DNA from 3 places in the Streptacidiphilus sp. MAP12-16 genome. Region 1 is predicted to be linked to each of the others. Evidence: riboswitches for the same ligand, from Rfam matches in the RefSeq annotation. Region 1 holds a riboswitch; each other region holds the start of a gene.
The links. A riboswitch is a leader RNA that binds a small molecule or an ion and turns the genes downstream of it on or off. The one in region 1 is predicted to bind cyclic di-AMP.
Positions count from the first base shown of each region.

Region 2: linked by a shared signal. The riboswitch ahead of ABIA33_RS32965 (transglycosylase family protein) and the one ahead of ABIA33_RS05425 (transglycosylase family protein) in region 1 are both predicted to bind cyclic di-AMP.
Region 3: linked by a shared signal. The riboswitch ahead of ABIA33_RS35785 (M23 family metallopeptidase) and the one ahead of ABIA33_RS05425 (transglycosylase family protein) in region 1 are both predicted to bind cyclic di-AMP.

Region 1 covers NZ_JBGCBY010000003.1:339,355-348,974, forward strand. The annotation lists gene ABIA33_RS05415 (HAD family hydrolase) at 1-484, shown strand, start outside; gene ABIA33_RS05420 (phosphotransferase) at 880-1,818, shown strand; cyclic di-AMP (ydaO/yuaA leader) riboswitch at 1,925-2,081, shown strand; gene ABIA33_RS05425 (transglycosylase family protein) at 2,087-2,803, shown strand; gene eno (phosphopyruvate hydratase) at 2,978-4,264, shown strand; gene ABIA33_RS05435 (septum formation initiator family protein) at 4,348-4,785, shown strand; gene ABIA33_RS05440 (DUF501 domain-containing protein) at 4,849-5,469, shown strand; gene ABIA33_RS05445 (exopolyphosphatase) at 5,466-6,401, shown strand; gene ABIA33_RS05450 (NAD(P)/FAD-dependent oxidoreductase) at 6,718-8,064, shown strand; gene ABIA33_RS05455 (ABC transporter permease) at 8,199-9,620, opposite strand, start outside.
Region 2 covers NZ_JBGCBY010000035.1:37,187-46,806, reverse strand. The annotation lists gene ABIA33_RS32985 (SpoIIE family protein phosphatase) at 1-466, shown strand, start outside; gene araD (L-arabinonate dehydratase) at 491-2,257, opposite strand; gene ABIA33_RS32975 (dihydrodipicolinate synthase family protein) at 2,254-3,216, opposite strand; gene ABIA33_RS32970 (GntR family transcriptional regulator) at 3,226-3,897, opposite strand; cyclic di-AMP (ydaO/yuaA leader) riboswitch at 4,425-4,617, shown strand; gene ABIA33_RS32965 (transglycosylase family protein) at 4,623-5,756, shown strand; gene ABIA33_RS32960 (serine/threonine-protein kinase) at 5,936-7,585, shown strand; gene ABIA33_RS32955 (MFS transporter) at 7,678-9,351, opposite strand; gene ABIA33_RS32950 (MarR family winged helix-turn-helix transcriptional regulator) at 9,474-9,620, opposite strand, start outside.
Region 3 covers NZ_JBGCBY010000043.1:23,154-32,773, forward strand. The annotation lists gene ABIA33_RS35765 (undecaprenyl-diphosphate phosphatase) at 1-557, shown strand, start outside; gene ABIA33_RS35770 (thioredoxin family protein) at 764-1,378, shown strand; gene ABIA33_RS35775 (bile acid:sodium symporter family protein) at 1,729-2,706, shown strand; gene ABIA33_RS35780 (VOC family protein) at 2,736-3,140, shown strand; cyclic di-AMP (ydaO/yuaA leader) riboswitch at 3,313-3,442, shown strand; gene ABIA33_RS35785 (M23 family metallopeptidase) at 3,455-4,330, shown strand; gene ABIA33_RS35790 (hypothetical protein) at 4,528-4,830, opposite strand; gene ABIA33_RS35795 (hypothetical protein) at 5,095-6,762, opposite strand; gene ABIA33_RS35800 (PrsW family glutamic-type intramembrane protease) at 6,894-8,753, opposite strand; gene trmB (tRNA (guanosine(46)-N7)-methyltransferase TrmB) at 8,853-9,620, opposite strand, start outside.

The DNA of each region.
Region 1 (9,620 bases):
AGTAGAGCGGCTGGTCAGCGCCACGGAGCGAGCCCTGGTCCGGGAGGAGCGCACAGCCGCGAAGAGCGCGGTCATCACCGAGGGCGCGGACGCGCTGGTCGGCGAGCTGATCCGGCAGGGCCGTGGACTCGCGATCACCAGCAACAACGCCCCCGAGGCAATACGCGCCTTCCTGGCCCTTGAGCAGTCCAGCGGACTCAGAGCCGCTTTTCAGGGGCACATCTACGGTCGGAATCCCGACCCGGACTTCATGAAGCCGGACCCTGACTGCGTCGCCCGTGCCCTGGACGGGCTGGGCTGCAGGGTCACTGACCGGTGTCTGATGATCGGTGACTCCGAATCCGACTTCAAGGCAGCCGCCTCCGCGAAGGTGCGGTTTCTCGGCTTCGCGCCGACCGAGAGGACGGAGGCGCGCCTGCGAGCGGCAGGTGTCCGACACCTGATCGCGCACCTCGATGAGTTGTGCTGGGCGCCCCGCCTCTGACGCCGTGCTACATCGTGGTAACGGAGCCGTGTCCGAGGCGCGGGCAACCTCGTTCCCCACTAGGGTGGCTTTCAAACTCGGCCCCGTCCGGTGCAGAAACCAAGCCATCTTCCTGAGTGCCAGGAGCTGCCATCATCATCAGCAGTGACCTCGTTTCTCCGACCGCAGGTGTGGAGCCCGTGGTGGTTCGGGCACCCGAGGCTGTCTACGACGATCTGGTCAACTCCGTACGGCGAAGAGTCGTCTCCACAGGTGGTTTCCACAACCGGAACTATCGGGTGCGGCTGACCCCGGAGGACGCCTGCACCCTCGGACTGGGCGTCGGCACCTCCCTCCTGCTCCGGGTCCGCCGGTCCGCTCCCGAGCTGCTCCGCGTCCGCCGGCCCACTTCCGAGATGGTCTGGCGAATCTGGCCGAATGAGAGTGCCGTGCTGCGCGTCCTGGAGGACGTTCGTCGCACGTCCACGCGTGGACGGGGCGTCGACGTCCCACAGGTGCTGCACACCGATCCTGACGGCACGGCGGTGCTCATCTACGTCGAGGGCTGGACGCTCGCGGATCGGGTTCCCGCGGGGGCGATCGTACCGGCGTCGTATGTCGACCAGATCGCGCGCTTCTTCGCTCAACTGGTTCGCTTCGAGCGGCAGGACTTGCCGCCGCTCCCGAAACCGTGGGCCCCTGAGGGCGACTCCTCGGCCTTCATGGGGAGCCTGGTGCAGTTCGCCCAGACGAAGCTGGCTGATGCCCATCGGGACGAGTTCGGCTGGCTGCTCCGCGAACTGGGCGTAGGCGACGACGCCATGAGTCGCTTCGGCGCCGGGCTGCCCAAGCTGCAGGGGCGGCCGTTCAGCCTCCTGCACACGGATGTGCACCGGCAGAACATCGTGATCGACACGGCCGATCGGCTTCGGGTCATCGACTGGGAGCACGCGATGTTCGGCGACCCGCTGTACGATCTCGCGACCCATCTGTGCCGGATGCGATATCCAGCGGCGCAGGAGCGACAGGTCATCGCCGCCTGGCGGGACGCCGTCACCGAGGTGTCCCCTGCCCATGCGTTCGGTCTGGAGCGGGATCTGAAGCACTATCTGGCGTACGAGCGCGCGCAGTCGGTCTACCCCGATGTGATTCGCGCCGCACTCACTCTGGGAGTCGCACCGGACGAATCGACGTTCACCCACGCCGTGAAACGCATCGAGGCAGCGCTGGCGACAGCCGCCCCACCTCTGGGTCTTACCCCGATCCTCGGGTGCGACGTGATCCGCAAGCTCTTGCTGGAGTGGCATCGTCAGTGGTCGGTCGCGAGGGTTCTCGCCTCTCAGCAAGCGACTTGAACACCGGCGGTGCCTTGTGAATCATGCGCCTCTCTGCCTAGCCTGCCCGGAACGCCCGCATGCGCGGGCGGCCGCCTCGCGGGACGCCGAGTCCTGCCCAACCGGGGGGCGGAACTCGACTTCTCGAACGGGCAGGAGCGGGGGACCCAGGTAAGTTGCCGCAGCTCGCAAGGCTGCGGCTGGGGGTGAAGGCGCGTCAGCGCCCGGGCTACCTCACGGCCCGAACCCGACAGCTCACCTCGCAGGCGTCGGAGAGGGACACCCTGACATGGTCTTCAACGCGTCTTCCGGCCGCCATCGCAAGCCCCGCACCAGTCAGACCCGGCGCCTGGTCGCCACCGCAAGCCTCGGCACGGCCGGCATAGCCATGCCGCTCATCGCGGCGAGCAGCGCCTCCGCCGCCTCCGTGTCCACCTGGGACCGTGTCGCGCAGTGCGAGAGCGGCGGCGACTGGTCCATCAACACCGGCAACGGCTACTACGGCGGGGTGCAGTTCTCCGCCTCGACCTGGGCGGCGTACGGCGGCACGCAGTACGCGCCGACCGCCGACCACGCCAGCAAGAGCCAGCAGATAGCGATAGCCGAGAAGGTCCTCGCCTCCCAGGGCGTCGGCGCCTGGCCGGTCTGCGGCCCCCAGGCCGGACTCAGCCAGGGCGGCTCCGCGCCCGCCCTCGACACCGCGTCCCCGACGCACACCTCGACCGGGACCACCACGCACAAGTCGGTCACCCACCACCAGTCGACCGGCACCCACACCTCGACCGGCACGCACACCTCCAGCGCTCCGACGGCGACCCCGACCTCCGCTGCCAAGCCGCAGATCGGCCACGGCAACTACACCGTCAAGCCCGGTGACACTCTGTCCGGTATCGCCCGGTCCGCCCACCTCAGCGGCGGCTGGCAGCCGCTGTACCAGGAGAACAAGACCACCGTGGGCGGGAACCCCGACCTGATCCTTCCCGGTCAGAAGCTCCAGGTCGGCTGACCACAGCCGCACCGCGGGCACCTCACCTGACGGAGCCCCTACCCACCAGGTGAACTACTGGTGGGTAGGGGCTCCGTCAGGTGAGACTCGCGTCGGGTCAGGGTGGTCGGACCCTCCGCTGCGGATAGGCTCAGGGGGAAGAGCCCACCGGAGTAATCCACCAAGGAGATGCCTGTGCCGTCCATCGACGTCGTCGTAGCCCGGGAGATCCTCGACTCGCGAGGCAACCCCACGGTCGAGGTCGAGGTCGGCCTCGACGACGGCAGCACCGGGCGTGCCGCCGTTCCGTCCGGCGCCTCGACCGGCGCCTTCGAGGCCCTGGAGCTGCGTGACGGTGACAAGTCCCGTTACGGCGGCAAGGGCGTGGAGAAGGCCGTGCTCGCGGTCATCGAGCAGATCGGCCCGGAGCTCGTCGGCTACGACGCCACCGAGCAGCGGCTGATCGACCAGGCCATGCTCGACCTGGACGCCACCCCCGACAAGTCCTCGCTGGGCGCGAACGCCATCCTCGGCGTCTCCCTCGCCGTGGCCCACGCCGCCTCCGAGGCCAGCGACCTGCCGCTGTTCCGCTACCTGGGCGGCCCCAACGCCCACGTGCTGCCGGTCCCGATGATGAACATCCTCAACGGCGGCTCGCACGCGGACTCCAACGTCGACATCCAGGAGTTCATGATCGCTCCGATCGGCGCGGAGACCTTCTCCGAGGCGGTCCGCTGGGGCGTCGAGGTCTACCACACCCTCAAGGGCGTGCTGAAGGAGCGCGGTCTCTCCACGGGTCTGGGCGACGAGGGCGGCTTCGCCCCCAACCTGGACAGCAACCGTGAGGCCCTCGACCTCATCGTCGAGGCGATCAAGAAGGCCGGCTACACCCCCGGCAAGGACGTCGCGCTGGCGCTGGACGTCGCCGCGTCCGAGTTCTACAAGGACGGCGCATACCAGTTCGAGGGCAAGTCGCTGTCGGCCGCCGAGCTCACCGACTACTACGCCGAGCTGGTCGCCGCGTACCCGCTGGTCTCGATCGAGGACCCGCTGTTCGAGGACGACTGGGAGGGCTGGAAGACCATCACCGCCAAGCTCGGCGACAAGGTCCAGCTGGTCGGTGACGACCTCTTCGTGACCAACCCGGTCCGTCTGGCCCGCGGCATCAAGGAGGGCGCCGCGAACGCCCTGCTGGTGAAGGTCAACCAGATCGGCTCGCTCACCGAGACCCTGGACGCGGTCGAGATGGCGCAGCGCAACGGCTTCCGCTGCATGATGTCGCACCGCTCCGGTGAGACCGAGGACGTGACCATCGCCGACCTGGCCGTCGCCACCAACTGCGGCCAGATCAAGACCGGCGCCCCGGCCCGCTCCGAGCGCGTCGCCAAGTACAACCAGCTGCTGCGCATCGAGGAGATCCTCGACGACGCCGCCGAGTACGCCGGCCGCGGCGCGTTCCCGCGTTTCACGCCGTCCGCCTGAGCTGACACAGATCCCGTGCCCCGCCGTCCGCACCCTCTAGGGTGGGACGGCGGGGCACAGGCATCGATCGGGAGGGCGACGACGTGAGCGGCAGCAAGGGGACGGGCAGCGGCAAGGGCCCCGGCCGAAGGCCGCGCTTCACCGGCCGCGCCGCCGTTCTCGCTCTGGTGCTGTGCTCCCTGGTCGCCGCGCTGGCCTACCCGACCCGCGAGTTCATCGCCCAGCGTGCCCAGATCGCCCAGCAGCGTGCCGCCGCCGAGCAGGCCCAGGCGCAGGTGGACGAGTTGCTCCGGGAGAAGTCCCGCTGGCAGGACCCGGCATATGTGACCGCGCAAGCCAGGGAGCGGCTGCACTACGGCTTCCCGGGCGAGACCCCGTTCACCTCCGTCGACCCGGGCACGGGCACGGGCGCCGCCGGCTCGGCCACGCCGCAGGCCCAGCCGGGCGCGGTGAAGCCACCCTGGTACGACAGCCTTTTCGAGTCGCTGGACTCCGCCGACGCAGCATCAGCCTCGCACTGAAGCGGCCTCGCACTGAAGCAGCCCAGCACTGACGAACGCCCCGCACTGAAGAAGGCCCTGAAGATGACCTCGCAAGACCCCGACCCTGCCGCTGCTTTCGCCACCCCTGCCGTCGCCCGGGAGGACGTCGCCGCCGTCGCCGCCCAGCTCGGCCGGGTGCCGCGCGGGCTGCGCGCCGTCGCCCACCGCTGCCCTTGCGGCCTCCCTGACGTGGTGGAGACGGCCCCGCGGCTGGAGGACGGCACCCCGTTCCCCACCCTGTACTACCTGACCTGCCCGCGCGCCGCCTCCGCGATCGGCACGCTGGAGGCCGACGGTCTGATGAAGGAACAGACCGCGCGCCTCGCCGAGGATCCGGAGCTGGCCGCCGCCTACCAGCGGGCGCACGAGGAGTACATCGCCAAGCGCGACGCCATCGAGGTGCTGGAGGGCTTCCCGAGCGCGGGCGGGATGCCCGACCGGGTGAAGTGCCTGCACGTCCTGGTGGGCCACTCACTGGCGGCCGGGCCCGGAGTCAACCCGCTGGGCGACGAGGCGCTGGCGAAGCTGCCCGAGTGGTGGCGCAAGGGCCCGTGCGTGGTGGTGCCCGGCCCGCCTTCCGAGGAGGACGGCTGGACCGTGGTGCGGTCCGAGGCCGGCGACGGCCACTTCGCGTTCAAGCCCCTCGAGGAGGACGAGAAGTGAGCTTCCAGCGCGTCGCCGCGATCGACTGCGGCACCAACTCCATCCGCCTGCTGGTCGCCGACCTCGATCCCGGGACGGGCGAACTGCGGGAGCTGGACCGGCGGATGACCATCGTCCGGCTCGGCCAGGGCGTGGACCGCACCGGCCGCCTCGCGCCGGAGGCGCTGGAGCGCACCTTCGCCGCCTGCCGCGACTACGCCGCCGCCATCGCGGCGCACGGCATCGACCATCTCGACGCCGGGCACCTGCGCTTCGTCGCGACCAGCGCGTCCAGGGACGCCGAGAACCGCGCCGAGTTCGTGGACGGCGTCCGCGCGATCCTGGGCGTCGAACCCGAGGTGATCAGTGGGGAGGAGGAGGCGCAGCTCTCCTTCACCGGCGCCACCAGGGAACTCGCCGGCTCCAGCCTCGTCCCGCCCTATCTGGTTTTTGACCTCGGCGGCGGCTCCACCGAGTTCGTCCTGGGCACCGACCGGGTCGAGGCGTCGCGGTCCGTCGACATCGGCTGTGTCCGGATGACGGAACGTCATGGCGACGACACCCTGGCCATGCGCGCCGACATCAAGCAGGCGTTGGACCTCGCCGCGGAGGTCGTCCCGCTGACCGGGGCCGCGACCCTGGTCGGCCTGGCCGGCACGGTCACCACGGTGGCCGCGATCGCGCTCGGCCTGCCGGCCTACGACTCGGTCGCGATCCACCACTCCCGCATCCCGCTGGCGCAGGTCCGCGAGGTCACCGAGATGCTGCTGGCGGCCACGCACGACGAGCGCGCGGCCATCCCGGTGATGCATCCGGGACGTGTCGACGTGATCGGCGCGGGAGCCCTGGTACTGCTCGCGATCATGGAGCGGACGGGTGCGAGTGAGCTGGTGGTGAGCGAGCACGACATCCTTGACGGCATCGCCTGGAGTGTCGCCCGAGAAACTTCGTGAATTTCTTCACATGCAGATGCCTACGGATGATGTACCGGTCTGGGGTGTTCGTCCGAATTGCGAGATCGCAGGCCCGCTGACGGGCAGGTGGCAGGCGGTGGCGGGCTGCTTCTGGAGCATCGAAGGCGAAGCCCACACATCGCACGCACAATCGCAACAAGGGCGACGAGCTGCGGCTATGCTCCGCGGGCCGCACGGGGCAGCGGAGACGCGTGTGAGGCGAAGATCCGGGGCCGCGTAGTGTAGCAGGGCACGTCCAGAGGGTCGTGAGTAGGGTCGCACGGAGTGCTCCGAAGGGTGCTGGATACTTTCGGATATGAGCACCACGGAGCGTCCTCGCATTCTCATCGTCGGCGGTGGATACGTCGGCATGTATGCAGCGATGCGCATCCTCAAGAAGATGCGCTACGGAGAGGCGACCGTCACGGTCGTCGACCCGCGGTCGTACATGACCTATCTGCCCTTCCTTCCTGAGGCGGCGGCCGGCAACGTCGCGCCTCGCAACCTCGTCGCCCCGCTGCGGAGCGTCCTGAAGACCGCGGAGGTCCTCACGGGCCACGTCACCGCGGTGGACCAGGAGCGCAAGGTGGCCACCATCCACCCCGCCGCCGGCGACTCCTACGAGCTGCCCTTCGACTACCTGGTCGTCGCGCTCGGCTCGGTCTCCCGCACCTTCCCGATCCCCGGCCTGGCCGAGCACGGCATCGGTATGAAGTCGGTCGAGGAGGCCATCAGCCTCCGGAACCACGTCATCGCCCAGCTCGACAAGGCCGAGTCCACCGCTGACGAGAACGTGCGCAAGCAGGCGCTCACCTTCGTCGTGGTCGGCGGCGGCTTCGCGGGTGTGGAGACCATCGCCGAGGTCGAGGACATGGCCCGCGACGCGGCCAAGCTCTACCGCAACGTCAAGCGGGAGGACATGCGCTTCCTGCTGGTCGAGGCGGCCAACCGGATCCTCCCCGAGATGGGCCCGGACCTCGGTCTGTGGACCAAGGAGAAGCTCGAAGAGCGCGGCATCGAGATCTACATCGAGACCTCGATGGACTCCTGCGTCGAGAAGCACGTGGTGCTGAAGAACGGCGTCGAGGTCGACGCCTCCACCATCGTGTGGACGGCCGGCGTCAAGCCGCACCCGGCGCTGGCGAAGTTCGGCCTGCCGCTCGGCCCGCGCGGACACGTCGACACCGCCCCGACCCTCCAGGTCCAGGGCTTCGACAACGTCTGGTCGGCCGGCGACAACGCCCAGGTGCCCGACCTGGCCGTCGGCGAGGGCGCCTGGTGCCCGCCGAACGCCCAGCACGCGGTCCGCCAGGCGATCGTCCTCGGCGACAACGTGATCTCCGGTATGCGGGGGTTCCCGCAGAAGGAGTACAAGCACAAGAACCTCGGCGCGGTCGCGGGCCTCGGCCTCCACAAGGGTGTGGCGATCCTCTTCGGCAAGTACAAGCTGAAGGGCCGTCCGGCCTGGTGGTTCCACCGCCTGTACCACGGCAGCCGGGTCCCCACGATGAACCGTAAGGTCCGCGTGTTCGCCGACTGGACCCTGGCGATGTTCCTCAAGCGCGAGACCGTCTCCCTGGTGGAGATGGAGAGCCCGCGCGAGACCTTCGTCGAGGCCGCGGCCCCCGCGCCGGTGCGGCAGACGGAGAAGATCCCCGCGTAGTACGTACGCCTCCATGCCCGGCAGCGTCGCCGGACCACACCCGTGGTGCTCATACCGGCACCGCTGCCGTAAGTGCCCCGGTCCTGTACTCACAGGACCGGGGCACTGGCGTTTCCCGGCGAACCCGGCGGCGGTCAGTCCGTCGCGATGCTGCCCAGGATGTCGAGCCTGGCCGCCCGGCGGGCCGGCCACAGTGCCGCCATCAGGCCGATCAGGGCCGCTCCTGCCACGTACGCGGCGAGCTGCCCGTACGGCAGAGTGGTCGTCAGACCGCCCACCGCGCTGCCCAGCAGCCGTACCGCGGCCCAGGCGAGGAAGCCGCCGATGGCGACGCCGAGCACCGCGCCGAAGGACGCGATCACCACTGACTCCAGCCGGACCATCCGCTTGATGCCGCGCCGGTCCAGGCCGATCGCCCGCAGCATGCCGATCTCGCGCTTCCGCTCGAACACCGACATGGCCAGGGTGTTGACCACGCCCAGGATCGCGATGATCACGGCCATCCCCAGCAGCCCGTACATGACGTTCAGCATCAGGCTGATCTTTGAGCTGAACTGGTCCCTGATGTCCTGCTGCGAGTCGACCTTGATCAGCGGGTTGTCCCCGGTCGCGTCCTTCAGCGCCTGCCGCAGCTGCGGCGTCGCACCGCTGCCGCCCTTCACCAGCACGTCGCCGTAGTACGGCGCGTTGGTGTGCGGGCTCAGCGCTGCCTCGCCCATCAGCGCCTGGCCCATCAGGTCGGAGTTCTGGTAGATGCCGCCGACCGTCACCTGCCCGCTGCTGCCGTTGGGGTAGCTCACCAGGATGCTGCTGCCGACCGTCCAGTGGCCCTTGGTGGCGTGCTCCTGGTCGACCAGGATCTGCCCCTGTCCGAGTGCCGCCATGGAGCCGCTGACCATCTGCGGGGTCATCAACTGGTCCGCGCCGGCGGCGTTGACGCCGGTGACCGAGAGGTCGGCGCCGTTCACCGTCAGGTCCTGCTGGTCCAGCACGCTGGACGCGGTCACACCGGGCGTCCCCGCGATGGCGGGCAGCAGCGCGGGGGAGATGGGCTGGCTCAGCATCGCGCTGATCGCGTAGTCCGCCCTCATGCCCTGGGTGACCTGCTTGTCGATGGCATGGTTCATCGAGGCGCCGATCACCGTCAGTGCGCTGATCAGGGTGACCCCGATGGTCAGCGCCGACGCGGTCGCGGCGGTACGGCGCGGATTGCGCACCGCGTTCTGCCGGGCCAGCGTCCCGGAGATGCCGAACAGCCGCGCGTACAGCGGGCCGACCAGTGCGATCACCGGCCGTGACAGCAGCGGTGTCAGTACGAACACGCCGACCAGCGTGAACACCGCACCCGCGCCGACCAGCGTCTGGCCGGTGCTGCCGGACTTCCCCGCACCGAGAACGACAGCGGCCAGACCGAGCCCGGCCAGCGCCAGGCCGATGGTGTTGCGGACGATCAGGCTCTTCTGGGTGGCGGGCGCGTCGTTGCTGCGCATCGCGGCCACCGGGGCGACCCGGGAGGCGCGGATGCTGGGCAGCAGCGCGGCCATGACGGTCACCAG
Region 2 (9,620 bases), on a different contig from region 1:
GCAGGACGTCGTCCTGCTGCTGGCCCGGACCCGCGCACTGGACGCGGACCAGACCGCCGCCTGGTCACTGCCCAACCGTCCCGAAGCCGTCGCCAGAGCTCGGAAGCTCACCGCCGCCCAGCTCGCCACCTGGGGCCTGGCCGATCTGGAGGACCTGACGGACAGCACCGCACTGATCGTCAGCGAGCTGGTCACCAACGCGGTCCGCTACGCCGAAGGCCCCATCGAGCTCCGGCTCATCCGCGATCGCACGCTGATCTGCGAGGTCACCGACGACAGCAGCACGGCCCCCCACCTGCGCCGCGCCCACGACAGCGACGAGGGCGGCCGCGGCCTCTACATCACCGCGCAACTGACGGAACGCTGGGGCACCCGACCCGGCTGCCGCGGCAAGACCATCTGGGCCGAGCAACTCCTGCCCGACCCGACACCGGCCAACACCAGTGGCGGTTCCGCAAAGTCCTAGCGCGCGCCCCGCTCACGTCCGCGGCTACTGGGGGTCTACCGCGGGGTTGTGCCCGGAGCCGGCGAGGAAGTCGAAGTCGCAGCCCTCGTCCGCCTGGGTGATGTGCTCGGCGTAGAGGGCGCCGTAGCCGCGCTGGTACTTCGGTTCCGGCGGGGTCCACTCCGCGCGACGGCGCTCCAGTTCGGCACCGTCGACTTCGAGTTGGAGCAGTCGCCGCTCCACGTCCAGGCTGATCCGGTCGCCGGTGCGGACGAGTGCGAGGGGGCCTCCGGCGTACGCCTCGGGAGAGACGTGCAGAACGCAGGTGCCGTAACTGGTGCCGCTCATCCGGGCGTCGGAGATCCGGACCAGGTCCTTGACGCCCTTCTCCAGCAGGTAGGCGGGGATGGGCAGCATGCCGTACTCGGGCATCCCCGGTCCGCCGACGGGGCCCGCGCCGCGCAGCACCAGGACGGTGTCCTCGGTGATGCCCAGCGCCGGGTCGTCGATGTGCTGCTGCAGCTCCTGGTAGGAGTCGAAGACGTGGGCGGGGCCGGTGTGCCTGAGCAGCTTCGGGTCGGCGGCGAGGTGCTTGATCACCGCACCACCGGGGGCCAGGTTGCCGTGCAGCACGGCCAGTCCGCCCTCCTCCGCCACCGGGTCCTGCGGCGATCGGATCGCCACGGGTCCGCCGTCCTCGGGCTGGTGGACCTCGGCGTCCTGGTAGTACTCGGCGAACGGCCGGCCGGCCACGGTCGCGCGCTGCGGGTGCAGGGCCCCGGGGACCTCGCTGAGCTGCCGCAGCAGCGCGGGAAGTCCACCGGCGTAGTAGAAGTCCTCCATCAGCAGGGCCCCGACCGGGCGGATGTCCGCGAGCACTGGCACCCCGCGACCGATCCGGTCGAAGTCGTCCAGCCTGAACGGCACGCCGACCCGTCCGGCCATGGCCACCAGGTGGATCAGCGCGTTCGTGGAGCCGCCGAGTGCGAGCACGGTCGCCGCGGCGTCCTCGAACGCCTCCCGGGTCATGATCACGCTCGGGGTGAGGTTCTCCCCGACCAGTTCCACGATGCGCAGACCGGAGGCGGCCGCCATGCGGTGGTGCGCGGAGTCGACAGCGGGGATGGAGGACGAGCCGGGCAGCGCCATGCCCAGCGCCTCGGCGGCGGCGGTCATCGTGGAGGCGGTGCCCATGGTCATGCAGTGGCCCGGGGAGCGGGCCAGTCCGCACTCGACCTGGGACATCTCGCACTCGCCGATCCGGCCCGCACGGTACTCGTCCCAGTACGCCCAGAGGTCCGTGCCGCTGCCCAGCGTCCGCCCGCGGTGGTGGCCGCGCAGCATCGGACCTGACGGCACCACGATCGCGGGCAGGTCGGCGCTGGCCGCGCCCATCAGCAGCGCCGGGATCGTCTTGTCGCATCCGCCCATCAGCACCGCGCCGTCCACCGGGTAGGAGCGCAGCAGTTCCTCGGTCTCCATGGCGAGCAGGTTGCGGTAGAGCATCGGGGTGGGCTTCTGGAACGTCTCCGACAGCGTGGCCACCGGGAACTCCAGCGGGAAGCCGCCGGCCTGCCAGACCCCGCGCTTGACCTGCTCGGCCCGCTCCCGCAGATGCATGTGGCAGGGGTTGATGTCGGACCAGGTGTTCAGGATCGCGATCACCGGCTTGCCGAGGTGTTCCTCGGGCAGGTAGCCGAGTTGGCGCATCCGCGAGCGGTGGCTGAACGCACGCAGCTTGCCTCCGGTGGCGCCCTCGCCGAACCAGGCGGCGCTGCGGAGTCGCCTGGGTCCGCCCGCGTCCTCGCTCACAGCCGGCCTCCGGCCTGCCAGCTGCGCAGCAGCCCGGCGATCCGGTCGCGCAGGTCCTGCGGCAGCACCCGGGACGGCGGCCGCACCGCGCGCCCGGCGAGCCCGAGCTGAGCAAGGGCCTCCTTGACGACGCTGACGTTGTCGGCGGAGGCGTCCGCGGCGCGCAGCTCCTCGAAGGTCCGCGTCTCCTCCCACACCCCCATCGCCTTCGCGTAGTCGCCGCCGCGCAAGGCCTCCAGCAGCGCCAGCGAGAGCTGCGGGACGACGTTGACCAGGCCGGAGGTGAAACCGGTGGCGCCGACGGCCCAGTAGCCGGGGGCGGACAGTTCGGCCAGACCGGCGATCCAGGCGAAGCGGTGCAGACCGGCGTCCCGTGCCACTGACGCGAAGCGGACCGGGTCGGGGACGGCGTACTTCACGCCGATCACGTTGGGGCAGAGGTCCGCCAGTGCACGGATCTGCTCGCCGCTGATCCTGGGATCGCGGACGTAGAGGACGACTCCGAGCTCGGGCACGGCTTCGGCGATCCTGCGGTGGTACTCCACCCATCCCTCGGCGGAGCGGTACGGGTGCACGGGCTGATGCACCATCAGCGACCCGGCGCCCGCGTCGCGGGCGTGCCGGGCGGCGTCGATCGCGCTCGCCACGTCCAGGCCGACGCCCGCCATCACCTCCGCGCGGCCCTCGACCGCCGTCACGGTGGACTCCACCGCGCGGCGGGTCTCGGCCCGGTTGAGGGTGTAGAACTCGCCGGTGTTCCCGTTCGGGGTGACGACCTCCACGCCGTGCTCCACCAGGCGGTGGATCAGTGTGGCGTGGATGTCCCAGTCGACCTGCTCGCCGTCCGCCCGGAACGGGGTCACCGGAATGGCGACGACCGTCGACAAGCGGGCACGCAGCAGGTCCAGCGGCGGGGCCGGGTCCGGTGAATCCGAGGTCTCCGAGGTCTCCGAGGTCATGGGTCTGCCCTACTCCGCTTCGTTCTCGGGGAAGTTGCGCGCCACGAAGGCGCTGATGTGGCCGCGCATCAGCTCGCGTACGAGATCCGCGTCGCCGGCCTGTGCGGCCCGCAGGATCTCCCGGTGCTCCTGGGCCTCCCGCTGCCAGGACGGCTGCCGGGCCCAGGCCGCGCTGGACACCAGGGCCGTCTGGTCCCGCAGCTCATCCAGCGACTTCACCAGCAGCGGGTTGCCGCAGCCCGCGTAGAGGGCCCGGTGGAACGCCCGGTTCGCCAGCGAGCGGTCGGCCGCGTCCGCGGCCTGGTCGGCCCGTTCCAGCGCGAGCGCCGCCTCGCCCCAGTCGCCGCTGGACACCACTGCCGTGCGCCCGGCCGCGACCGGCTCCAGCAGCAGGCGCATGTCGTATACGCAGCGCGCCAGCTCCCGGTCGACCTCGCGCACCGCCGCGCCCCGGTAGGGGCTCATGGTCACCAGGCCGGAGCCGGCCAGCGTCTTCAGCGCCTCGCGCACGGGTGTCTTGGAGACCCCCAGACGCTCGGCCAGCTCGGTCTCGACGAGCGCCTGCCCAGGCTTCAGCTCTCCGATGAGGATCGAGTGCTTGATGGCGTCCAGCACCGCCTCGGTCCGGGACGGGAGGGCGCCGGGCCGGGAGCGGCCTGGCTGGGCGAGTGTGTCGGACACGGTTCCGGCTCCAGGGGTGTGCGTCGGGCGAAGCTGGTGCCTCGGCGGGCCAGAAGCCCGGATCGAGATCTCATATATGATGTGCCGCAGACGCTAGGACCGGCCGAGAGAGGTGTCAAGGGTCACAGCACCCAGGACCCTCCAGCCTTCAACCCGTGCCACCACGCTTGCGCGATCCATCGACGGGGGATTCAGGCCGCCGTAACCTCACAGCTCGTCATATATCAGACGTCACCAAGGAGAATCCTCCTACGTGGCCGCCACCCGTCCTGCTCGCGGCAACTGACACCCGTTCAGCCCGGACTCTGGGGGAGCGACCCCCGCCACCGCCCTCCCGGGCCAATAGCTGGCGCTGCGTCAATTGTGCATCTACCTATGCAAACAGTACTTTCAAATCAAGTAGTACCTATATAGGAGAATACGGACATTACGCCAACCTGTGCTTCCTGTGGCCATCGTCACAGGAAGTTGCGGTACAGGCCTCCTTCTGCTTAGCGTGCAGCCTGTTCGCACTTAGCGGAACCCAGAACTCCGGAACGCCGAATCCTGCCGCCGGAGGCCAAGGGCGCTCACAACCACCCACGACGGCAGGGGCGGGGGAACCAGGTAAGTCGCCGCAGCCCAACGGGCTGCGGCTTGGGGTGAAGCCGTGCTCAGCGCGGCCGGGCTACCTCACGGCCCGAATCCGACAGCTCACCTCGCAGGCGTCGGAGAGGATTCCTGCCATGCTTCTGTCCGGAAACGGCCGCCATCGTCGCCCCCGCACGAACCAGACCAAGCGCCTGGTCGCCACCGCCGGTGTCGCCGGTGCGGGCATAGCCCTCCCGCTGGTCGGCACGACCAGCGCCTTCGCCGCCCCGGTCTCGACCTGGGACGCAGTCGCCCAGTGCGAGAGCACCGGCAACTGGTCCATCAACACCGGCAACGGGTACTACGGCGGACTGCAGTTCTCCGCCTCCACCTGGGCCGCGTACGGCGGCACCCAGTACGCCGCCACCGCCGACCAGGCCACCAAGGACCAGCAGATCGCCGTCGCGGAGAAGGTCCTCGCCTCGCAGGGCCCGACCGCCTGGCCCATCTGCGGCCCCCAGGCCGGCCTGAGCCAGGGCGGCGCACCCGCCAACGTCAGCACCGCGGCAACCGGCTCCAGCACCACGTCCGTTCCCAGCAGCCACACCGCCTCCGCCCCGGCCGCGGCCAAGCACGCGGCGACCTCGGGCACGGTGAAGCACGCGACCGCGCAGCCCGCCGCCAGCGGCGGCACGTACACCGTCGTCTCCGGCGACTGGCTGTCCACCATCGCGCAGTCCCACCACGTGTCCGGTGGCTGGCAGGCGCTCTACCAGGCGAACAAGGCGACTCTGACCTCCGGCCCGAACCTGATCTACCCGGGCCAGCGCCTGGTGCTCAGCGGCGGCCAGGCGACCACCTCCGCCGACCACGAGGACTCGGCCCCGGCCTCCTCCTCGACTCAGAGCAGCAGCACCCATTCGGCCGCGCCCTCGACGTCGAACGCGACCTCGACTGGGACCTCGACCTCGAACGCGACCAACGCCTCCGCCTCGACCCTCACTGGCGACCCGCAGTCCATCGCCGCGCAGATCGTCCCGGCCGACCAGCTCGCCTCGTTCGACCAGATCATCTCCCACGAGAGCAGCTGGAACGTCAGCGCGACCAACCCCTCCTCCGGTGCCTACGGCCTGCCCCAGGCCCTGCCCGGCAACAAGATGGCCTCCGCCGGCGCCGACTGGCAGACCAACCCGGCCACCCAGCTCCGCTGGGCCCTGGACTACATGAACACCACCTACGGCAGCCCCAACCAGGCCTGGGCCTTCTGGCAGGCGCACAACTGGTACTGATCGACCCGAGAACGAAGAGCCCGGCATGCAACCTGACGCATGCCGGGCTCTCCGCACGCTCCCTCAGCGCGCCCGGGCGAGAAAGACATCGGTGACCTGGAGCACGTCGATTCCTCCGCCATGGTCGTCGAGCACGCGGCGGGTCTCCCCGAGTGCCTGCTTCTCCTACTATGTCGGGCATGAACACTGGGGGGCCGGCGATACGGCTCATCGACGACCGCTTCGAACTGCTGCAGCAGCTGGGCGGCGGAGGCATGGGCCTGGTCTGGCGGGCGCGCGACATCGCACTCCAGCGCGAGGTCGCGCTCAAGGAGGTCCGCCCGCTCGACCCGGCGATGGCGGCCGCCGACCCGGCCGGTGCTCGGGAGATGCGCGAGCGAGTGCTGCGCGAGGCGCGGTCCCTCGCCCGGCTCCAGCACCCGAACGTCGTGACCATCCATCACATCGTCGACACCGACGAGCATCCGCACCCCTGGCTCGTCATGGAGCTGGTCAGTGGCGGCAGCCTCGCCGACCGCCTGGCCCGCGACCCGCTCTCCGTTCCGGAGGCCGCCAGGATCGGACGCGGTGTGCTCTCCGCCCTGCGCGCCGCCCACGCTGCCGGCATCCAGCACCGGGACGTCAAACCCGGCAACGTCCTGCTGCGCACCGACGGCACGCCCGTCCTCACCGACTTCGGCATCGCCGCCATGCACGGCGCCACCGCTCTCACCGCCACCGGCTCGCTGATCGGCTCACCCGAGTACATCGCACCGGAGCGGATCCGCGGCGAGGAGGGCAACCCGGCCTCAGACCTGTGGTCGCTCGGCATGATGCTGTATGTCGCCGTCGAGGGCTACCACCCGCTGCGCCGGGCCACCACGCTCGCGACCCTCGCCGCAGTGCTCGACGAACCGCTGCCGCCGCCGCAGCGCGCTGGGCAGTTGGGCCCGGCGCTGTCCGCCCTCCTCGCCCGGAACCCTGCAGCCCGCCCGGACGCCGACCGACTCGACCGCCTGCTGGCGGCGGCCGAGTACGGCGGGGGCGCCGCGCCGACCGACGCCCCGCCGACCAGGGAGCCGACGTTCCTCGACACCCCGAAGCCCGCCACCCCCGCCGCCACCCCCGCCGCCCCCAGTGCACCGGCCGACCGCAGGCCCGACCAGCTGTCGTTGGTGAAGCACCCCGCCCAGCCGTCGCCCCCGCCCCAGCCCCCGCCCCACCGCAGACGTGCCGCGGTGCTGACCCTCTCCATCGCCGCGGTCGCCCTGACCGGCACCCTCGCCTGGAACCTGAGACCGGGTCACAGCACCGCCACCGGCGCGGCCGGCAGTACCAGCAGCCCCGTCCAGGGCGTGACCACCTCCGGCGGTCCCCAGACGACACCCGTCCCCGCACCGACCGCTCAGCCGGACCTGCTCACTCCCGCCGGGTTGCGCGCCACTATCAAGGCGATGCGCCCGCTGATGGCCGGCACCAAGGTCGAGGAACTCGACGTCTACCCCGGCTACGCGAGCGCCGACGTTCCGACCCAGGCCGATCCGGCGCTGTACGACCGGATCGACTACCGCGACGGCAGCGCCACCCGCTCCCCGGGCGGCACGGTGATCTCCGACAGCAAGCCGGTGGACCTGCAGGGCTTCGACTGGAACGTCCTCCCGGCGCTGCTCATGAAGGCCCAGGCGACCTTGAACGTCCCCCATCCGACCAGCCGCTACATCATCGTCGGCCCCGACATGTTCGACGGCACACCGACGATCCGGGTCTACCTCGCCGACGACTACGGCAGCGGCTACCTGTCGGCCGATACCAAGGGCGTCGTGAAGAAGACCTACCCGCGCGGCTCCTGAGCGCCCCGTCCGCTGCTACTCCTCCTTCGCGACGGCCGTGACCCACTCGTCGACCGTGGCGGCCTCGGCCACGATGCCCTGCTGAACGTCCATCACGAGGAGGGCGCTTTCTCACATGCCTGCTGTCCTTTGAGCGAGTCGGTCGGATGGTCCGATCCGGCTTTGTGGTGGCGACCGCGCAGCGCCGAGGCGAGCGCACCGACCAGGGCCATGACCGCGGCCACGCTGAAGACGGTGACGAGTCCGTGGTGGAACGGTCCGGAGACCAGAGCCGGGAAGAAGCGCGTTCCGGTCAGCGTCCGCACGCTGCCGGCGGGCAGGGTGTGCAGGACGCCGCTGGGTCCGAGCAGGTTGCTGATCGGGTTGTCGCCCAGGAACGTGGCGAACAGCGTGCTCACCGGCGGCAGCCCGGCGACCTGCGTGGCCGTCCCCGGGGGCACCCCCTGTCCCTGCAACCCGCTGTTCAGTGCGTGCGGGAGCGTCCCGCCCAGGCCGGCGATCATCAGGGAGAAGAACAGCCCGATCGACAGGGCGGTGCCCGAGTTCTGCAGCGTCGAGCGCATGCCCGAGGCCACCCCGCGCTGCCCCGGCGGCACGCTGCCCATGATCGCCGAGGTGTTGGGGGCGGAGAACATCCCCTGCCCGAGCCCGCTGAACAGCAACAGGGCGGCGAACGCCGGATAGGGGAAGTTCACCGGCAGCAGAAGCAGGCCCACGAACGCGACGGCCACCACGACCAGCCCGGTGGTGGCGAAAAGCCGCGCGCCGAAGCGGTCCGAGAGGTAGCCGGACGTCGGCCCACCGATCAGGAACCCGATGGTCAACGGCAGCATGAAGATACCGGCCCACAACGGGGTGCGCGCGAAGTCGTAGCCGTGCAGCGGCAACCAGATCCCCTGCAACCAGATGATCAGCATGAACTGCATGCCGCCGCGGGCGATCGACATGAGCAGAGCCGCCACGTTGCCGGCGGCGAAGGCGCGGCTGCGGAACAGTCCGAGCCGGAACATCGGCTCGGCGATCCGGGTCTCGGCGATGCAGAACGCGGCGAGCAGCAGCACTCCCGCCCCCATCCCGCCCAGCACCCAGGGATTGGTCCATCCGGTCGACCGGCCGCCGTAGGGCTGGATGCCGTAGGTGACGGCGGCGAGCAGGGCGGCGGCCCCCGTGGCGAAGGTGATGTTGCCGACCCAGTCGATGCGGCCGGGACTCCGGGATCCGGTCTCGCGCAGGCTGCGGTAGGACCAGATCGTGCCGGCCACCCCGATCGGGACGCTCACCCAGAACACCGCACGCCAGTCGATGGTGGCCAGCAGGCCACCGAGGAGCAGTCCGAGGAACATGCCTGCCAGCGCGGTGATCTGATTGACCCCCAGGGCCATTCCGCGTTGCCGGGAAGGGAAGGCGTCGGTCAGGATCGCCGCCGAGTTCGCCGTCAGCATGGACCCGCCGACGGCCTGCACCATCCGGAAGCCGATCAGCCACAGTGCGCCTCCGCCGCCCTTCAGCGGATCGACCGAGAGGGCGAGCGAGGCGCAGGCGAAGATCGCGAAACCCAGGTTGTACATCCGGACCCGGCCGAACATGTCGCCGAGACGGCCGAGGGCGACCACGAGCACCGCGGAGACCAGGGTGTAGCCCAGGATCATCCAGAGCAGGTAGCCGATGTTGCCGGGCGCCAGCGGGTCCAGGCCGATGCCGCGGAAGATCGCCGGGAGTGAGATGATCACGATCGTGCCGTCGATCGCGGAGATCAGCACGCCCATCGTCGTGTTGGACAGCGCGACCCACTTGTAGCGTCCGCCCCCGCCCCTGCCCCCGTCGCCTGCGCCGCCTCCGTCGCCTACGCCGGTGTCGCGTTCGTCGGCCGCGTTCCGCCGCCGGGGTATCACAGCCGCTCCCCGAGCCGGTCGAGCAGCGGCAGCACCGCGAGCAGTTCCCGTCGCTCGGCGGGAGTGAGCTCCTGCTCGAGGACGGTGCTCAGGTGCTGCACCGATTCGGAGCGGCGGTCGGCCATCACCTTGCGGCCGGCGTC
Region 3 (9,620 bases), on a different contig from region 1:
GGGAGTCGCTGGGCAAGCCGATCCCGGCCGCGATCTTCCTGACCCTCAACGGTGTGGTGCTGTACGTCGCGGAGCGACTGCGCCGGGGCGGCAGCGGACGACGGCGCGCCGGGGATGCCGTCGTGGCGCCGGGCGACGAGCAACTGCACCCGGACGAGTTGTCCGACCGCCGGATCACCAAGCTCAGCTGGGGCCAGGCCCTGATCATCGGCGGCGCCCAGATCCTCGCCCTGCTGCCCGGCATCAGCCGCTCCGGAGTGACCATCAGCACGGGCATCTTCAAGGGTCTGCGGCACGAGGACTCCGCGCGCTTCGCCTTCCTGCTCGCGACGCCCGTGATCGGGGCGGCGGCCCTGCTCAAGGTTCCCTCGCTGCTCGGGCACGCCGGGGACGGCATCAGGGGCCAGGTGCTGGCCGGAGCCGTGGCGGCCTTCGTGGCCGGGTACATCGCGGTGCGGTTCCTGACGAAGTACTTCGAGACGCGGACGCTGACGCCTTTCGCGATCTACTGCTTTGTGGCCGGGCTCGGCAGCCTCGCCTATCTGACGCTCGCCTGACGGGTCCGCCTCGCCGGATGGCTGCCATTGGCTGCCATGGCTGCCAACTCGGCGTAGCTTCGTTCGACCACATCCCCCGTACGGGTGATCGGGGCGTGGCCTCCGCGCTGTCGTCCCGTCAGTGGCCCGTTCCTCTGTTCAAATGATCTTCAAGGGTGCGTGACGCACCTCGGGTTCATGCGAAGAGGGTGTGTCATGAAGGTCAGGTGGTGGAGCTGACCGGGCGGGTGGCACTGGTCTGCGTCGTGGCGGCGGCCCTGTTCGGCCTCAGCGGCTGCATCACCGTGTCCGGGAACGGGGCGCGAGGCCAGTACGCCCCGAGCGGCGCGTCCCGACCGGCCGGCGCGAGCGACTCGCTGGGGCTGGCCAGGCCGTTCCTGCCGCTGCCGAGCGTCGTCCCCGCGGCCGTCCCCGACCGCTACGACCCGGCCGCCGACTCCAAGGTGGCCCTCTCCGCCGCCCTCGCCACCGCCCGGACGGACGGCCGCCCCGTACTGGTGGAGTTCGGCTCCGACTGGTGCGAGGACTGCCGGGCGCTCTCCGCCCTGGTGGACACCCCCGGCGTCAACCTGATCCTCTCCCGCAACTACCACCTGGTGACGGTGGACGTGGGGCACTTCGACCGCAACACGCAGCTCGCCGCGACGTATGTGACGCTGGGCCGCAGCGGAATCCCGGCGCTGGTGCTGCTGGCGCCCGACGGATCGATCCGTCGCCCCGCCGAGGACGGGCAGTTCGCCAACGCCAGGGCGCTCACCTCGGACCAGCTGGCGAACACGCTGGTGGACTGGCTCTACCCGATGCAGAGCGGCTCGGGCTGAGTGGCCTATTCCCGGATGGTCGGTAATCCGCTCGTTTGAATGACTTCGGGCGTTCTGGGAGGACTGTGAACGCGGCTCTCTGATCTCATGTCACTGAACGACAGGCGTACGCCCACTCCGGGCCGCAGGCAGAGCCATTGCCATCTCAGGACGGAGGGCACAGCGCCATGGCACACACTCGTCGACTGGTACCCGCATCCGCGTCTCCAGGTCCAGGTCCAGGCTCGGCCCCGGGCCCAGGCCCAGGCGCAGCACTGCACACGCTCGTATCCGGGACAACGCCCGGGCACGGTGCTCGGGGGCTGCTCGCCCGCGTGGGGGCGGGGCTTCAGCGGCAGCTTCTGTGGATCATGGTGGGGGCCTATGTCCTCGCCGCAGCCCTGCCCGAGCCGGGTGAGGCGATCCGGGGAGTCTCGCTGGGCCGGGTCGGGGCCGCCTCCTTCCCGCTCCAGGCGGGACTGCTGGCCGTCATCATCTTCAATGCCGGACTGACCGCGAAGGCCGAGCAACTGCCTCGGCTGCTACGCCGACCCGGGCCGCTGCTCGTCGGCATCCTCTCCAACGCGCTGCTCCCCACGGTCCTGCTCGCAGCCGGCTCGGTCGCGGCCCAGGGATGGCACAACCAGAAGGAGGCACAGAGCCTGCTGGTCGGGCTGGCCCTGATCGGGGCGATGCCGGTGGCCGCGGGAGCAACGGTGTTCGCGCAGGGCAGCGAGGGCAACGCGACACTGAGCCTGGGCCTGGTCGTCGGCTCCACCCTGCTCAGCCCGCTGACCATCCCGCTCGGCCTGCACCTGGGCGGTTTCCTCACCGACGGCGCTTATGCCGCCGACCTGCACGCCATCGCGCGCACGGCCAGCAGTCTCTTCGCCGTTCTGGTCGTCGTCGTGCCCTGTGCGCTCGGCCTGCTCGCCGGGCAATTGTTCGCACGCCTCGGCGTGCCGATACACCGGGCGCTCCCTGCGATTCGGCTGGCGAACCTGTCCGTCGTGATCACCCTCAGCTACACCAATGCCTGCGGGGCGCTGCGGCAGGTGGTCGAGCGGCCAGACCCGGACTTCCTCGTCCTGGTCGTCGTCGCGGCGACGCTGATGTGCGGAAGCTCGTTCCTTGCCGGCTGGGTGATGGCGGGCCGACTCCGGATCCCCCGAGCGGACGCGATCGCACTCACCTACGCCTCCGGGATGAACAACAGCAGCGCGAGCGCGGTCGTCGCCGCGACACGAATGCCGGACCATCCACTGGTGCTGCTGCCGATCCTCGCCTACAGCCTGCTGCAGAAGATCCTGGCCGGCTCGGTGGGGCGCCTTGTGCGCGCATCTCCCTGAACCGGCTGGTGCGGCGCTAGCTTGGCGATATGAGCCAGGGCAGTGACAAGGGCAGCAGCGCGGGCGGCAGTACCGAGGGCGGCAAGGGCCTCGGGCGGCTGGACGAGATCGTCGTGGACTGCTCGGATCCCGGGCGGCTGGTTCGCTTCTGGGCGGTGCTGATGGGTGGTTTCCCAGTCGACCGTTCGGTCGACTGGTCCTACCTGGACCCGCCGGGCGGACAGCCTCGGCTGGCCTTCCAGGCCGTCACGGAGGGAAAGGAGAGCAAGAAGAACCGACTGCACCTGGACATCGAGGTCGACGACATCCCCACGGTCCGGGCCGAGCTGATCGATCGCGGAGCGGAGGCGGTCGGTGAGGTCCAGCACGACGCGGAGGGTGCGTTCCAGGTCATGCTCGACCCCGAGGGCAACGAGTTCTGCCTGGTGCGCTGAGTGGAGCGGCCTGATGGAGGGTCAGGAGGGGTCAAGTCCGGGCGAAATCGGACAAATCAAGTAACGGTCCGGGTCCTGCTCAACTGCACCGCCTGGATCGCTTGGATTCAACCGTCACTGGGATTACCTTTCTATAACGCAACGCGAAGTTCTGCCGTTCGACGGACGGCGTCGCGCGCAGTCGCCTAATCCAGTTGGAACCGGGGAACCACGTACCTGGGGTGAATCAGCCGAAGTCGGCTGTAGGAGACCTTCCTCTCCGAACCCGTCAGCTAACCCGGTCGGCGAGAGGGAAGGAAAGGAGCACGCCGAACGTGGCGTCGTACCAGCCCGCCTGGGCACCCGTGCAGCCGCAGAGGTCCGAGCAGATACCCGACGCGACACCGCAGCGCCTCACAGGCATTGCGCCGTCCACCGTCCTGGGTATCGCGGCGATGGCCGCTGTCGGTGCCACCGGCGCGATCGGCCTGGCCGCACCGGCTTCCGCCGCCGCGAACGATCCCGGGAGCAGCGCGAAGGGCACGCTGATCGCCCAGGAGCACGCCCAGACTTCTCCGTTCGCCCGGACGCTGACCGTGAACTCCACGGCCGCGCACGCGACCGACCCCGGCACGGCGCTGGCCGAGCGGATCAGGATCCAGGCCGCGCAGCAGCGAGCGACCGCGGACGACGCGGCCCGGCGCCAGGCTGCGCAGGTTGCGGCGGCGAAGCAGGCACTGGCCCTGCAGGCGGTGGCGGAGGCAGCGGCCGCCGCACAGGCCGCGCAGGACGCCAGGGATGCGGGACTGCGGCTCGGCGACCTGGTTGCCCCGGTCGCAGGCGCCGTCACCGGTTCGGGGTTCGGGCAGTCCGACTCCTACTGGGCACACCTGCACACCGGACAGGACTTCGCCGCCCCCAGCGGTGCGCCGGTCGTCGCCATCGGCAACGGTACTGTCACGTCCGCCGGTTGGGCCGGAGCCTTCGGATACCGCGTGGTGGAGACGCTGCCCGACGGCACCGAGGTCTGGTACTGCCACCTGTCGGCGATAGGCGTCGGCTCCGGCGAGGTGACCGCGGGCCAGCCCATCGGCAGAGTCGGCGCGACGGGCAATGTCACCGCCCCCCACCTGCACCTGGAGGTGCGGCCGGGAGGCGCGGAGCCCGTCGATCCGGCGGCGTGGCTGGCTGAGCACGGCCTCTCGCTCTGACTCCGTAGCAGGAACCGAAGCGCGCCAGCATATGCGCGCCCCTGAACCCCGACGGTCCCGGTGACACCCCCCGACACCGGGACCGTCGGCCTGCCTGAGTCGGCCTGCCTGAGTCAGCCTGCCTGAGTCGGCCTGCCTGAGTCAGCCTGCCTGGGCCGGATTGCCTGAGTCAGCCTGCCTGGGGTTGAGTGGGCTTGTCAGACGCGGCGGTCCACGGCCGCCCACGACGCAAGGGCCACGCCTGCGGCGACGGTACCGACGGAGGGCCAGGCGCCGAGCTTCTTCGCGAGCGGGTGCGAGCCCGCGAAGGCCGCGACGTAGAGCCCGGTCAGCGCGACCGCGGTGCCCGGGCCTGCGGCCCGCTTCCACTGGGTCGCGGCCACGGCCCCCGCCGCCAGCAGCGCCACCCCGCCCAGCTCGCGCTTCTTGGTCGCCCGGGCGATCCCGAATCCGCCGACGAGTCCGCTCGCCGCGACCAGGGAAGAGGGAATCCGTGCCATCTCCGTACGACCTCCTGCAGTAGTCCGACCACGACCCTAACCCGAGGGGCTCGCCAGCGGGTCCCGGTTGACCCCCGGGGCGTGGGGTCAGTTGGTTCTGGTGTTGTGGAGGTGCAGCCCGATGTAGCCGATGCTCCATCCCCCGGGGGCGAGCCCCGGACCCCCGGGACGTGGGGTCAGTTGGTCCTGGTGTTGTGGAGGTGCAGCCCGATGTAGCCGATGCTCCATCCCCCGGGGGCGACCCCCGGACCCCCGGGCATGGGGTCAGTTGGTCCTGGTGTTGTGGAGGTGCAGCCCGATGTAGCCGATGTAGATCCGCCCCGTCCCCGAGCAGTCGTCGTGGTAGTGCAGCCGCGGGGCGGTGCCGCCACCGCCTATGCGGAGGTGGGCGCCCATGAAGACCTTGCCCGTCGGGCTCACGTCCACCGGCACCGGCAGCTCCCGCTCGCCCTTCCACTTGCCGTTGGTGCGCACCGTGCGGGACTCGTCGCGGATCACTTTGCGCGGCGGGAAGACATGGCATTCGGCTGGCGTGTTCTCGCACCAGCGGCGGAAGTCGCCGCCGGACGCGCCGTGGACCGCCGCCGCGGCGTAGTCCTCCAGTGCGAGCAGCGCGTCCCAGGCCATCCGGACCCAGGTGGGGTGGTCGGTCTGGTCGTCCAGCTCCCTGGCGAGGCGGGGGTCACCGGTGAAGGCAAGCCGGGGGAACTCGTCCATCCGGTCAACCAGCTCCGCGAAGGAGACGGGGTCGTCCCGCGTCCCCCCCGGGACCGTCGTCGTCTCCAGCTCGTCCGCCCGGCCCGCCTCGGCGAGCCGTCCGCGCAGCGAGCGGACCTGGGTGCGGGCCTCCCGCAGCTCGCTGTACTGCTCGTCGTACTCGGCCGCGAGCTGCGACTCCCGCTCCTCCGCGTCGCGCAGCCAGCGCCGTACCTCCTGAAGTTCCTCGGCGCGCGCCCGCTCCTCGTGTGCCTCCTCCTCGTGGTGGTCCACCAGCAGGGAGCCGGGCTGCACTTCGTCGATCTCGGCTGCGCTCTGCGCGTTGTCCCGCAGGCCACGCGCACGCAGCGGGGGTAGTCCGGTGAGGGCGTCCGGCAGCGGCGACTGGACGGCGAGGCGGCGCGGCAGCCAGGCGAGCAGGCCCGCGGCACGCCGCAGGTCGGTGTCCAGGGTGTGCCGGCCCATCACCCGGTGCCGCTGGGCCTCCGGGGCCCAGGCCGGGTCCAGGCCAGGCAGGTAGGTGCGTACGGCACCGCCGTAGACCCGGTGGTGCTCCAGCGCGCGGTTGAAGTCCCGCTCGGCGCCGGGGGAGAGGGCGTACAGCACGGCCAACCCGGCGCAGCCGCGCAGCAGCGGGTCGACAGTCTCCGCGAGCCAGTCCTCGAAGTCGGCTCGCGGCGGGGTGCTTGCCACGACGATGGGCATCCGTCGCTCCGGATCGCACAGCTCGTCGAGGACCTCGTCCACGTCGCCCCGTTCGATCACGGTGGGCATCCCGTGCAGCCGTGCCGCGCCGGTGTGCGTCCCCTCGGTGGCGGAGATGACGTCCAGCAGGCCCCGGGCGAGTGCCGGTACGGGTGCCTTGGTCGCGGAGGTGCCCCGAACCGGGAGTTGCTCGGCGTCCAGCCGTACCCAGGTGGGACCGCCCTGCGGAGTGCTGATGATCAGAGACGTCTGCCAGATGCCCTGAGGAGTGAACTCGCGTAGTCGCCAGCGCGCGACCGATTCCTTCGCGCCCCCCGCGCCTCGGACCCGGTCCTTGAGCGCACAGTCCATGACCGCCTGCGGACCGACCCGGTGACGTCCGTCCTCGGCGCCGGGATCCTCGTAGTGCTGCGCCTTGAGCCAGTGTCTGACCTGCTGCCCCGCGAGCGAGACCGTGTCTCTGTGTGCATGGCCACTGGCCACGGCCATGCGATAGATGCCGTCTGTCATCCGCGGGCCTCCTGACGCTGTATCGGCGTCTCCGCACGCTGCGTGCGGGGGTTACGAGGGACAACGCGGCAAGGACCTCCGATGGTTCCGGTGCGATCCGCCGACGGCGCGAGTGACAGGTGTGCGCGCCGTCAGTGCGCGCCGTCGGAGCGGGGTCCCACCTGCGGCTCCACCGGGGACTCCAGCTGGGGTTCCACCCCTTCGGTTTCGACCGGCACATCATCGGACGGCTGCGCGATCCGTTGCTGCGCGATCGGCTGCGGTGCGAGCGGTCGCTCGGACGGCGGGTCCGCGGGCGCGACGGCGGGTCGCTCCTGGGACGGGAAGTGCGCCGGGGTCTCCGGCGGAGTCTGGGGTTGGGGTTGCGTCAGTGTCTGCGGCACGGGCTGTGGCTGGGTCTGCGGATATCCGTAAGGCTGGGGCGCCTGGGGCTGCGGCAGTACGAACTGCGGCGGGTACGCCTGCTGGACCGGCCCGGGAGCGGGATAGCCGTACCCGCCCGGCACCGGCCCCGGTGCCGGGTACCCGCCGTACCCCGGAACGGGCTGGGCCGGGAGGAACGGCGCGGGGGCGGTCGCGTACCCCGGCGCGGGGTAGCCGCCCGGGGCGCCGTACGCCCGTGGCACGCCGTACACGCCCTGCATCGCGGGGCCCTGCATCGGGGGCATCCCCGGATGACCGTAGGCCGGACGCGTCTGCGGGTGCGTCCGGTACCACTCCTGCGCGCCCACCCGGGCGAAGACCTCGGCCACCCGGTCCCGCCGCTCCCAGAGATGGTGCAGCAGCTCCTGCTCCCGCTCGACGAAGTCCACCCCGGCCAGCCCCCGCTCCGCGCGCTGCCGCAGGAACGCCAGTGAGGTCGCGAAGTTCAGGTACTCCCGCATGGCCTTGTCGCCGGCCGACCCCTGGGTGAACTTGGCCAGGTCCCGCGCCTGCCTGCGGGTCCGCATCGCCGACAGGACCAGCGGCACGGGCGGTGCGATCCAGCCCGCCGCCGCGTACACCGGCAGCTGCCGCTCGACCACCTTGAGCTCGCTCCGGCGGGACCACACCACCAGCCACACCATCAGGCCAAACACCGGCACCATGAACAGGAAGTACACGCCGATGAAGCCCAGCGGCCCCAGCACGGACGAGCCGTTCCAGGTCCCGTGCATGAACATCGCGCAGATCCAGCCGCCGATCGGCGCCAGGATCGCGATCCAGCGCTTGCGGGTCATCGCCGCTATGCCGAAGCCCACCCCGGTCATGGAGGTGAACAGCGGATGCGCGAACGGCGACATCACCTCGCGCAGGATGAAGGTGACCACGGTCTGGGCGAAGCCCATCCCGTCCTTGTTCCCGTCGAGCACGGAGCGGCCGATGTACAGGATGTTCTCGGTGAAAGCGAAGCCCGTCGCGGTGAAGCCCGCGTACACCACGCCGTCGACGATGCCGCTGAAGTCGCGCCGCCGGAACAGGAACAGCAGCAGGATCGCGGAGCCCTTCGCGGACTCCTCCACCAGCGGGGCGACCAGGCTGGCGCCCAGCGTCTCGCCGCTGCCGATCTGATGACTGATCAGGAGTGAGGTCGCCCAGGTGTTGGCGAGGATCGCCACCAGCGTCGCCGCGCAGGCACCCCAGGCGAAGCAGAACAGCAGGTTGCGCAGCGGCTTGGGCTCCACCCGGTCCAGCCAGTAGAAGGCCCCCAGTACCAGCGGCACCGGCAGCACCGCCAGGCAGACCCCGACCAGCAGGCCGGACGTTCCGGTCTGCCGTTGCACCAGGGCCAGGATCGCCACCCCGCACAGCACCAGCAGCACGACCAGAGCGGTCAGCCGCAGCACCTTGCTGTCGAACGGGTTGCGGCGGGGCTTGTAGCGGAAGTTGCCGGTCAGCTGGAACTGCGGCTGGTCCTCGGCCTGCGGCACAGGAGGCGTCCCCTGCACAGACTGCGCCTGCGGCATGGCTATGTCGGCGGACGCGGACGGGTCCGGCTGCGGGCTGCTCACCGTACGACTGTAGCGGGGGCCCGGATCTGCCGGTAAGGCGTTCCGCCCGTTCGTTCGAGGGCTGCCCACCGGTCACCCACTGGTCCCGCACGGGCTTGGTCAGCGACGACGGAACAGCAGGTCGTGCACGACATGACCCTTGGCGATGCCCTGCCGTTCGAACTTCGTCACCGGCCGCCAGTCGGGACGCGGCGCGTACCCCGGTTCCCGGTCCTGGTGCAGGTTCTCGAGTTCCGGCGAGGCGCTCAGTACCTCGAGCATCTGCTCCGCGTAGGGCTCCCAGTCGGTCGCGCAGTGCACCAGTGCGCCCGGGCGCAGCCGGGAGGTGGCCAGGGCGAGGAAGCCGGGCTGGATCAGCCGCCGCTTGTGGTGCCTGGCCTTGGGCCACGGGTCGGGGAAGTAGATGCGCAGCCCGGCCAGCGAGTCGGGCGGGAGTTGGTCGCGGAGCAGGACCACCGCGTCGCCTTCGGCGAGGCGGACGTTCTCCAGGCCGTCGGATTCGATGCGGCGCAGCAGGTTGCCGTGACCCGGGGTGTGCACGTCCACGGCGAGGATGCCGGTGGACGGGTCGGCCGCGGCCATCGTCGCGGTCGCGTCGCCCATCCCGAAGCCGATCTCCAGGACGACCGGCAGACCGGGAGCGGTGGCGTCGAAGAAGGCGTCGAGGTCGAGCAGGTCCCGGCCGTCGACGCGTATGCCGTAGGCCTTCCACATTCGCTCGAGCGCCGCGCGCTGGGCGTCGCTCATGCGGCCCTTGCGGGGGTGGAAGCTGCGGATGCGCTGCTCCCGGTGGAGCTCGGCGGACACCGGCCCGCCAGGGCGCGCGGAATCGACTGGGGGAGTGGGGTGGCTGGTCACAATGGGGCC